Regions from separate parts of the Streptomyces sp. NPDC003456 genome, predicted to be linked through region 1. Evidence: riboswitches for the same ligand, from Rfam matches in the RefSeq annotation. Region 1 holds a riboswitch; the other holds the start of a gene.
The links. Region 1 has a riboswitch for glycine ahead of gcvT (glycine cleavage system aminomethyltransferase GcvT). Riboswitches for the same ligand answer to the same signal wherever they lie in the genome.
Positions count from the first base shown of each region.

Region 2: it holds a riboswitch for glycine, as region 1 does, so the genes downstream of both, gcvP (aminomethyl-transferring glycine dehydrogenase) here and gcvT (glycine cleavage system aminomethyltransferase GcvT) in region 1, are expected to answer to the same signal.

Region 1 is NZ_JBIAOK010000004.1:807,707-812,678, forward strand. It holds gene glyA (serine hydroxymethyltransferase) at 1-391, opposite strand, end outside; gene gcvH (glycine cleavage system protein GcvH) at 406-783, opposite strand; gene gcvT (glycine cleavage system aminomethyltransferase GcvT) at 885-2,006, opposite strand; glycine riboswitch at 2,198-2,297, opposite strand; gene ACFYWG_RS19810 (AAA family ATPase) at 2,519-3,208, shown strand; gene ACFYWG_RS19815 (enhanced serine sensitivity protein SseB) at 3,807-4,595, shown strand; gene ACFYWG_RS19820 (enhanced serine sensitivity protein SseB C-terminal domain-containing protein) at 4,720-4,972, shown strand, end outside.
Region 2 is NZ_JBIAOK010000002.1:9,613-14,584, forward strand. It holds gene ACFYWG_RS05535 (DNA polymerase IV) at 1-1,084, shown strand, start outside; gene ACFYWG_RS05540 (PRC-barrel domain-containing protein) at 1,145-1,522, opposite strand; glycine riboswitch at 1,636-1,731, shown strand; gene gcvP (aminomethyl-transferring glycine dehydrogenase) at 1,908-4,793, shown strand; gene ACFYWG_RS05550 (ABC transporter ATP-binding protein) at 4,944-4,972, opposite strand, start outside.

The sequences.
Region 1 (4,972 bases):
TGCCGTGGGTCAGGTGACCGCCGTGGGCGAGGTTCAGGCCCATGATGGTGTCGCCCGGCTTGAGCAGCGCGAACATCGCCGCCGCGTTGGCCTGGGCGCCCGAGTGCGGCTGCACGTTGGCGTGCTCGGCGCCGAACAGCTCCTTGACGCGGTCGATCGCGATCTGCTCGACCACGTCGACGTGCTCGCAGCCGCCGTAGTAGCGGCGACCCGGGTAGCCCTCGGCGTACTTGTTGGTGAGGACCGAGCCCTGCGCCTCCATGACCGCGACCGGGGCGAAGTTCTCCGAGGCGATCATCTCGAGCGTGGACTGCTGGCGGTGCAGCTCGGCGTCGACCGCGGCGGCCACGGCCGGGTCGAGCTCGTGCAGGGGGGTGTTCAGGACGGACATACGGCTACGACCTCTCAGCCGGCGGAGAACGCGGTGTACTCGTCGGCGGAGAGCAGGTCGCCCGGCTCGTCCGTGATCCGCACCTTGAACAGCCAGCCGCCCTCGAAGGGGGCCGAGTTCACCAGGGACGGGTCGTTCACGACGTCCTCGTTGACCTCGGTGACCTCACCGGAGACCGGGGAGTACAGGTCGGACACCGACTTGGTCGACTCCAGCTCGCCGCAGGTCTCGCCCGCGGACACCGTGTCACCGACCTCGGGGAGCTGGACGAAGACCACGTCGCCGAGCGCGTTGGCCGCGTGCTCCGTGATGCCGACCGTCGACACGCCGTCCTCGGCGGCCGACAGCCACTCGTGCTCCTTGCTGTAGCGCAGCTGCGTGGGGTTGCTCATGGCCTGGATTCTCCTGTACGCGCGGGAGTGCTGTGAAAAGGGGGACTGCTGGTGAACGGGGTGACGACGGCCGGGCCACGGGGGCGGCCCCCGGCCAGTGTCTACTTCTGCCGCTTGTAGAACGGCAGCGCCACAACCTCGTACGGCTCGTGACTGCCCCTGATGTCCACACCGACGCCGGGGGTGCCGGGCGCGGCGTGCGCGGCGTCGACGTAGGCCATGGCGATCGGCTTGCCCAGGGTGGGGGAGGGGGCGCCGGAGGTGACCTCGCCGATCACCTCGCCGCCCGAGACGACGGCGTACCCGGCGCGCGGGACGCGGCGGCCCTCCGCGACCAGGCCCACGAGCACCCGCGGCGGGTTCTGCTCGGCCCGGGCGGCGGCCTCGCGCAGGGCCTCGCGGCCCACGAAGTCGCCCTCCTTCTCGAACTTCACCACGCGGCCGAGACCGGCGTCGAAGGGCGTCAGGGCGGTGGTCAGCTCGTGCCCGTACAGCGGCATGCCGGCCTCCAGGCGCAGCGTGTCGCGGCAGGACAGACCGCACGGCACCAGCCCGGCGCCCTCACCGGCCTTGGTCAGCGCCTGCCACAGCTCGACGGCGTGCTCCGGCTTCACGAACAGCTCGAAGCCGTCCTCGCCGGTGTAGCCGGTGCGGGCGATCAGGGCCGGGACCCCGGCGACCGTGCCGGGCAGGCCCGCGTAGTACTTCAGCCCGTCCAGGTCGGCGTCCGTGAGGGACGCCAGGATGCCGGGGGACTCCGGGCCCTGGACGGCGATCAGCGCGTAGGCGTCCCGGTCGTCGCGCACCTCGGCGTCGAAGCCGGCGGCGCGCTCGGTCAGCGCGTCCAGGACGACCTGGGCGTTGGAGGCGTTGGCGACCACCATGTACTCGGTCTCGCCCAGCCGGTAGACGATCAGGTCGTCGAGGATGCCGCCGTCGGCCCGGCAGATCATGGTGTAGCGGGCCCGGCCCGGCTTCACACCGCCGATGTTGCCCACCAGGGCGTGGTCGAGCAGGGCGGCGGCCTGGGGGCCGGTGACGGTGATCTCGCCCATGTGGGAGAGGTCGAAGAGCCCGGCCTTCGTGCGCACGGCCAGGTGCTCGTCGCGCTCGGAGCCGTAGCGCAGGGGCATGTCCCAGCCGGCGAAGTCGGTCATCGTCGCGCCGAGCGAGCGATGCAGGGCATCGAGCGCGGTGTGACGGAGTTCTCCTGTACTGCTCACAGTCGGTCGTCTCCCAGGGCGATGGGGCTACCTCCCGCGCGAACTCGTTCGAGCGTGAGGGAGGGCGAGGTCGGTCCTCCCCATCTGTCATCGGAACCTGAGAGGTTCGCCATGACCGCGCTGGTCCATGGCTTGCACCTTGGGTGGAGCCGGCCTGCCGGGGCAGGGGAGGGCCCGCTTTTCAGATGTGCCTCGCCCGCGCGGTAACGGGGCCTGAGAGATTCAAGGGAGGGACTTGCTCCTTCGGCGCCCCAGCGTCAGCGGTGCTGGGAACTCTCCCGCGCGGATTCAAACGGCCGGTATGCAGTTGGCGCGCACATCATTGCACGCATCCTTCTTGCGCGGCAGGGGGACCTTCTCAGCAAGTGCGCCGTCCCGCGCGCCGCGCCCGGAGACCTGTGGCAGCCCTGTTGCAGGAACCGGACCGAAATGAGAGGCCTGCGGCATTACCTTCTCTTTACACTCGGCGGGGACGGTACCGGCGTACCTGGCCCCAGGGGAGGACGATCACGGTGAACAGGTCCAGGGCGTACGCCACGACCACGGGCATCGCGCTGCCCGAGCAGCCGGCCGTGCCGGCGAGGGCGGCCCGGGCGGGCCGCGGCCCGGCGCCCACCGTCCGCGACCTGCGCGAGCGCGGCGGCCGCGGCCCGCGCGTGCTGGTCTTCGGCGCCCGCGACGTCGTCGTGGTCACCGGGCTGCCCGGCAGCGGCAAGTCCACGCTGATGCGGCGCGCCGTCCCGGGCCCGCGCGTCGACTCCCAGGACACCCGCGACCGCTGGGAGCGCCGCACCCCGCGCTTCCTGCCGTACGCGGTCTACCGCCCCCTGGTCCGCCTCTCCCACTACGCCGGGCTGCGCCGCGCGCTGCGCACCGGTGAGGGGCTCGTGGTGCACGACTGCGGCACCCAGGCGTGGGTGCGCCGCTGGGTCGCCCGCGAGGCCCGCCGCCGGGGCGGCGCCCTGCACCTGCTCCTCCTCGACGTCCCGCCCGAGCAGGCCCTGGCCGGCCAGCGGGACCGGGGCCGCGGCGTCTCCCGCTACGCCTTCCGCCGCCACCGCGCCGCCATGGACCGGCTGCTGCGCGCCGTGCAGCGCGGCCGCCTCCCGCAGGGCTGCGCCTCGGCCACGCTCACCGACCGCGACACGGCAGCGGCACTGCACCGGATCACCTTCACGGACCGGCGCTCCGAGGGCCGCTGATCCGGCGCCCCGGTGGGCCGGTCGCCCGCCCCACCGGGGCTGCCGACCGGGACACGTGCCCGGCCCTCGGCCCCCGGCCCCGGCCCCTGCCTCCGGCCGCGGTCCGTGCCCCCGACCCCGGCCCCCGACCCCGGCCCTCGGCGCCCGGCCCCCGGTCCCTGCACCGGCCCCCGGCCCTTGGTCCCTGCCCCCGACCCCTGCCCCCGGCCCCTGCCCGGCCCTCGGCGCCCGGCCCTCGGCCCCGGTCCCTGTCCCGGCCTCCGGCCCTTGGTCCCTGCCCCCTGCCCCGGCCCTCGGCCCCGGTCCCTGTCCCGGCCTCCGGCCCTTGGTCCCTGCCCCCTGCCCCGGCCCTCGGCCCTCGGCCCCGGTCCCTGTCCCGGCCCCCGACCCCGGCCCTCGGCGCCTGGCCCCGATCCCCGGCCCCCGGCCCCCGGCCCTCGGCCCCCGGTCCCTGTCCCAGCCCCCGGCCCCCGGTCCTCGGCTCCCGGCCCCCTGCCCCGGTCCCCGCCCCGGCGCGTGGCCCGTCCCGGTCGTGTCCGGCCCCGAGCCGTTAGCCTTCTGGCGGCACTGGCACTGGCGTGAGGCAGGCGGTAGGCAGATGGACGTTCCGGCGGACTTCCCGGCCGGGTTCCCGGCGCAGGCGCAGACCCGTTCGCACGGGGGATGGCCCGGCAACGAGCTGGAGGAGGTGCTCTCGGCCTCCCTGGGCGCCGGGCCCGCGGCCGGCGGCCGGATCGTCGAGGTGCTCGGGCGCAGCTTCGTCTGGGTCCCGCTGCCCAACGGCGGCGGCCCGCACAGCGGCCCCCTCGACCTGCCCGCCGTCGAGATGGACGGCCAGGCGTACGTGCCGGTGTTCAGCTCCGAGGAGCAGTTCCACCTCGTCGCCGGCTCCCACATGTCGTACACGATCGCGCCCGCCGTGGAGTTCGCCCGCGGGCTGCCCCCGCACGCCGGCATCGTGATCAATCCCGGCGGAGTGGTCGGCATCCCCCTGCCGCCCCCCGCTGTCGCCGAGCTGTGCCGCGCCGGGCGCACCCCGCTCGACGGACCCGGCAGCGGCGGCCGCGTCCGCCTGTACGAACCCGACTGGCAGGACGACCCGGTCGACTTCCTCGCCGCCGCCTCCACCGAGTTCGAGGCCATCGGCGTCGTCGTCACCGCCCGCCGCTGCCTCGCCGCGATCGAGACCGCCGACCCCGTGATGTTCGTGGGCGTCGAACTCTCCCGGTGGGAAGGGGACCTGCGCGCCCTGCCCCTGGAGGCGCTCACCCGGGCCGTCACCGCCGCGCCGGCCCCCTGGCCGGTCAACCTGGTGCTCCTGGACGTCACCGAGGACCCCGTGGGCGCCTGGATGAGGGAGCGGGTCCGGCCCTTCTACCAGCGGTAGCGGCCGGCCCGGCACCCCGGCGCACCCCCCTCGCGCCCGCACCGCCGCGCGCGGGCAAGTCCCGAGCCGGCGGGCGGGCTTAAGCTAGGTGACGGTCGAGGCGTTGTACGAAGGGGCGGTAAAGGTGAGCGCGAGCGGCACGGCCGCGGCCGGACAGGTCGAGCACATGCTGCGCCAGGTCACGCCCGGGCGCTACGACGCCTACGAGGCACTCCTGCGCGCGCTCGCGACCCCGCACACGGGCCAGATCTGGATGCTCCTGTGGCACGGCCAGGCCGGCTCCCCGGACGCCCAGTACGGAAAGATGGAGGTCGACGGCCACGGCTACGCGCCCTGCGTCACCTCCGCCCAGGAGCTGTCCGCCAGCGGCTGGAGCC
Region 2 (4,972 bases), on a different contig from region 1:
ATCGGTCGGGCTGGCGGCCTCCAAGATGCTCGCGAAGATCGCCTCCGAGCAGGCCAAGCCGGACGGTCTGGTGGTGATCGAGCCGGGCACCGAGCGGGCGATGCTCGGGCCGATGTCCGTGCGGACCCTGCCGGGGGTGGGGCCCGCGACGGGCGACCACCTGCGGCGGGCCGGGATCACCACGGTCGAGGAGATCGTCGAGGCGGGTGAGGACGAGCTGGTCCGGCTGCTGGGCAAGGCCCACGGGCACGGTCTGTACGCCATGGCGCTCGCCCGGGACGACCGGCCCGTGGTCGCCGAGCGGGAGGCCAAGTCGGTGTCGGTCGAGGACACCTACGACGTGGACATCCACGACCGGACCCGGGTGGGTCTGGAGGTGCAGCGGCTCGCCGAGCGGTGCGTGCGCAGGCTGCGCGGAGCGGGGCTGTCCGGGCGGACCATCGTGCTGAAGGTGCGGCGTTACGACTTCTCCACCCTCACCCGCTCCGAGACGCTGCGCGGGCCCACGGACGATCCCGCGGTGATCCGGGAGGCGGCGGGCCGGCTGCTCGACTCCGTGGACACGACGGGTGGGGTGCGGCTGCTCGGTGTCGGTGTCACCGGTCTCGCCGACTACACGCAGGAGGACCTGTTCGCGCAGGCGGCGGGGGAGCGGACCGAGACGGAAGGACCCGCCGAGGAGCGGGCCGCGGTGCCGGCCGAGGAACAGCCGCCGTCGCTCGCCGAGCGGCGCTGGCCCGCCGGGCACGACGTGCGGCACGCCGAGTTCGGGCACGGGTGGGTGCAGGGCAGCGGCCTGGGCCGGGTCACCGTACGGTTCGAGACGCCCGCCTCCTTGCCGGGGCGGGTGCGGACCTTCCGGATCGACGACCCCTTGCTGGAGCCGGCGGATCCGCTGCCGCTGGTGTTAGGCAGACCCGGGGGCGAGGCGGCCTCACCGGTGCCCGCGGAGAGCGGGAGCGAGGAGCGGCGGGTTGCGGAAGCGGAGACCGCGGACGGGCGCGAGAGAGAGGGCGTGGGCGTCGGCGAGGCCAGTGTGATCGCCGGGGCGGAGGATCGGCCGGCCGGGACGGCGCCGGCGTAGCAGGGGTGATCGTCCTCAGCCGTCCGTGCGGCGCAGCCGTGTCCGTGTCCGCGCGCAGGCCTACGCCTTCGTCTCGTCCGAGCCCGCCAGTTTGCCGAAGTCGTGGTCCTGGAGCGGGGGCGGGGCGGCGACGTCCAGGCCGTAGTGGTGGTAGAGCTGGAGCTCCTGCTCGGGGGAGAGGTGGCGGCCCACTCCGAAGTCGGGGGCGTCCTTGATGAGGGCGCGTTCGAAGGGGACGTGCAGCGCGCCCTCGATCAGCTCGCTCGGCTCGAGCGGGACGAACGCGTCCCTGCTGAACAGACCGGTGCGTATGGCGGCCCACTCCGGCTCGCCGGTGGCGTCGTCGAGGTAGACCTCGTCGATGGTGCCGATCCTGGTGCCGTTGCGGTCGAACGCCTTGCGGCCGATCAGACTGCGCGGATCGATGTCGGTACGCACGGGCCCTCCACATGGTCGCAAGTCACCTGTAGACCTAACAAAACGGTACAAGCGGGGATGCGGCCACTCGAAGGCTCGTGCGGCGACCTCGCTGGTACGCTGACAGCGGCTGCTGACCCCGTGCGGGAGAGTCCTCCAGACACCACCGGAGGCGCCGAAGGAGCAAATCCTCCCCGGAATCTCTCAGGCACACGTACCGCACGGACGAGGTCACTCTGGAAAGCAGGGCGGGTGTCGACGGCTTCCGCTCTCACCGACGGTGAAAGCCGGACGTCTTCGGGCGATCCGGTGAAGCTCTCAGGTTGAGATGACAGAGGGGGAGGCCGTCCGGGTACCCGCGCCGTGGTGCCCCTCGCAGGTCGTGTCAGACCAGGAGGCCTCCGCAATGACCGCCCACCGCATTCCGCTCTCCGAGCTCGAAGAGGCAGTCCCCTTCGAGCAGCGCCACATCGGGCCCGACCACGAGGCCCGCGCCAAGATGCTGGCCCACGTCGGCTACGGCTCGCTGGACGAGCTGACGGCCGCCGCGGTCCCGGCCGTGATCAAGAGCGCCGAGGCGCTGGACCTGCCGGGCGCCCGCAGCGAGGCCGAGGTGATCGCCGAGCTGCGCTCCCTCGCCGACCGCAACCAGGTCCTCGGTTCCATGATCGGCCTGGGCTACTACGGCACCCACACGCCGCCGGTCGTGCTGCGCAACGTCATGGAGAACCCGTCCTGGTACACGGCCTACACGCCGTACCAGCCGGAGATCTCGCAGGGCCGGCTCGAGGCGCTGCTGAACTTCCAGACCATGGTCGCCGACCTCACCGGACTGCCGACCTCCGGCGCCTCGCTGCTCGACGAGGGCACCGCGGCCGCCGAGGCCATGGCGCTGTCGCGCCGGCTGGGCAAGAACAAGAAGGGCCTGTTCCTCGTCGACGCGGACGCGCTGCCGCAGACGATCGCCGTCATACAGACCCGGGCCGAACCGACCGGGGTCGAGGTCGTCGTCGCCGACCTCAGCGAGGGCATCCCCGCCGAGATCGCCGAGCGCGAGATCAACGGCGTGCTGATCCAGTACCCGGGTGCCTCCGGTGCCGTGCGGGACATCAAGCCGGTCATCGACCAGGCGCACGGGCTCGGGGCACTCGTCACCGTCGCCGCCGACCTGCTCGCGCTGACCCTGCTGAAGTCGCCCGGCGAGCTCGGCGCGGACATCGCCGTCGGCACGACCCAGCGCTTCGGCGTGCCCATGGGCTTCGGCGGTCCGCACGCCGGTTACATGGCCGTCCAGGACAAGATGGCGCGCAGCCTGCCCGGGCGGCTCGTCGGGGTGTCCGTCGACGCCGACGGGAACAGGGCCTACCGCCTGGCGCTGCAGACCCGCGAGCAGCACATCCGCCGGGAGAAGGCCACCAGCAACATCTGCACCGCGCAGGTGCTGCTCGCCGTCATGGCCGGCATGTACGCCGTCTACCACGGGCCCGAGGGCCTCAAGGGCATCGCGCGGCGCACCCACCGGTACGCCACCGTCCTCGCCGCCGGGCTCGCGAACGGCGGGGTCGAGGTCGTGCACGGCTCCTGGTTCGACACCGTGACCGTGCGGGTCGAGGGCCGGGCCGCCGAGGTCGTGGCCGCCGCCCGGGACAACGGGGTCAACCTGCGCCTGGTCGACGCCGACCACGTCTCCATCGCCTGCGACGAGACCACCACCCGCGCCCAGCTGCGTGCCGTGTGGGCGGCCTTCGGCGTCGAGGGCGGTGTGGAGGCCTTGGACGCCGCCGCGGACGAGGTCCTCCCGGCCGCCGTGCTGCGCACCGACGACTACCTGACCCACCCGGTCTTCCACCAGCACCGCTCCGAGACGGCCATGCTGCGCTACCTGCGCAAGCTCGCCGACCGGGACTACGCGCTCGACCGCGGCATGATCCCGCTGGGCTCCTGCACCATGAAGCTCAACGCCACCACGGAGATGGAGCCGGTCACCTGGCCCGAGTTCGGGCAGCTGCACCCCTTCGCGCCCGCCGAGCAGGCCGCGGGCTACCTCACCCTGATCCACGAGCTGGAGGACCGCCTCGCCGAGGTCACCGGCTACGACAAGGTCTCCCTGCAGCCCAACGCCGGCTCCCAGGGCGAACTGGCCGGTCTGCTCGCCGTGCGCGGGTACCACCGGGCCAACGGCGACGAGCAGCGCACCGTCTGCCTGATCCCGTCGTCCGCGCACGGCACCAACGCGGCCAGCGCCGTGATGGCCGGCATGAAGGTCGTCGTCGTGAAGACCGCCGAGGACGGCGAGATCGACGTCGAGGACCTGCGGGCGAAGATCGAGCAGTACCGCGACGAGCTGGCCGTGCTGATGATCACCTACCCGTCGACCCACGGGGTGTTCGAGGAGCACGTCGCCGACATCTGCGCGCAGGTGCACGAGGCGGGCGGCCAGGTCTACGTCGACGGCGCCAACCTCAACGCGCTCGTCGGCCTCGCCAAGCCCGGCCACTTCGGCGGCGACGTGTCGCACCTGAACCTGCACAAGACGTTCTGCATCCCGCACGGCGGCGGCGGTCCCGGCGTGGGCCCGGTGGCGGTGCGCGAGCACCTGGCGCCGTACCTGCCCAACCACCCGCTGCAGCCCGAGGCCGGGCCCGAGACGGGCGTCGGTCCCATCTCGGCGGCGCCCTGGGGCTCGGCCGGCATCCTGCCCATCTCGTGGGCGTACGTCCGGCTGATGGGCGGTGAGGGGCTGAAGCGGGCCACCCAGGTGGCCGTGCTCAGCGCCAACTACATCGCCAAGCGGCTGGAGCCGCACTACCCGGTCCTCTACACCGGCCCGGGCGGCCTCGTCGCCCACGAGTGCATCATCGACCTGCGCCCGCTGACCAAGGCGACGGGTGTGAGCGTCGACGACGTGGCGAAGCGGCTGATCGACTACGGCTTCCACGCGCCGACGATGTCGTTCCCGGTGGCCGGCACCCTGATGATCGAGCCCACCGAGTCGGAGGACCTGGCCGAGCTGGACCGGTTCTGCGAGGCGATGATCGCCATCCGCGCGGAGATCGAGAAGGTCGGCTCCGGCGAGTGGCCCGCGGAGGACAACCCGCTGCGCGGCGCTCCGCACACCGCGGGCGCGCTCGCCGGCGAGTGGGAGCACGCCTACAGCCGTGAGGAGGCCGTCTTCCCGGGCGGTGTGTCGACCGCGGACAAGTACTGGCCGCCGGTCCGCCGCATCGACCAGGCCTACGGCGACCGCAACCTGGTCTGCTCGTGCCCGCCGCTGGACGCGTACGAGGACTGATCCGGCCGACCGGCCGCACCGGTCACAGGGAGGGGCTCCGCAGGTGCGGGGCCCCTCCTGTCGTGCGGGCCGCCCAGCCGTCCGGGAACCTCGGCCGGCGTGGCCGGGGAGCCGGACGCGAGGGGGCGCCGGGACCGAGCCGGCGGGGCCTCATGCCGGGTACGCGTGTGTCTGGGCCG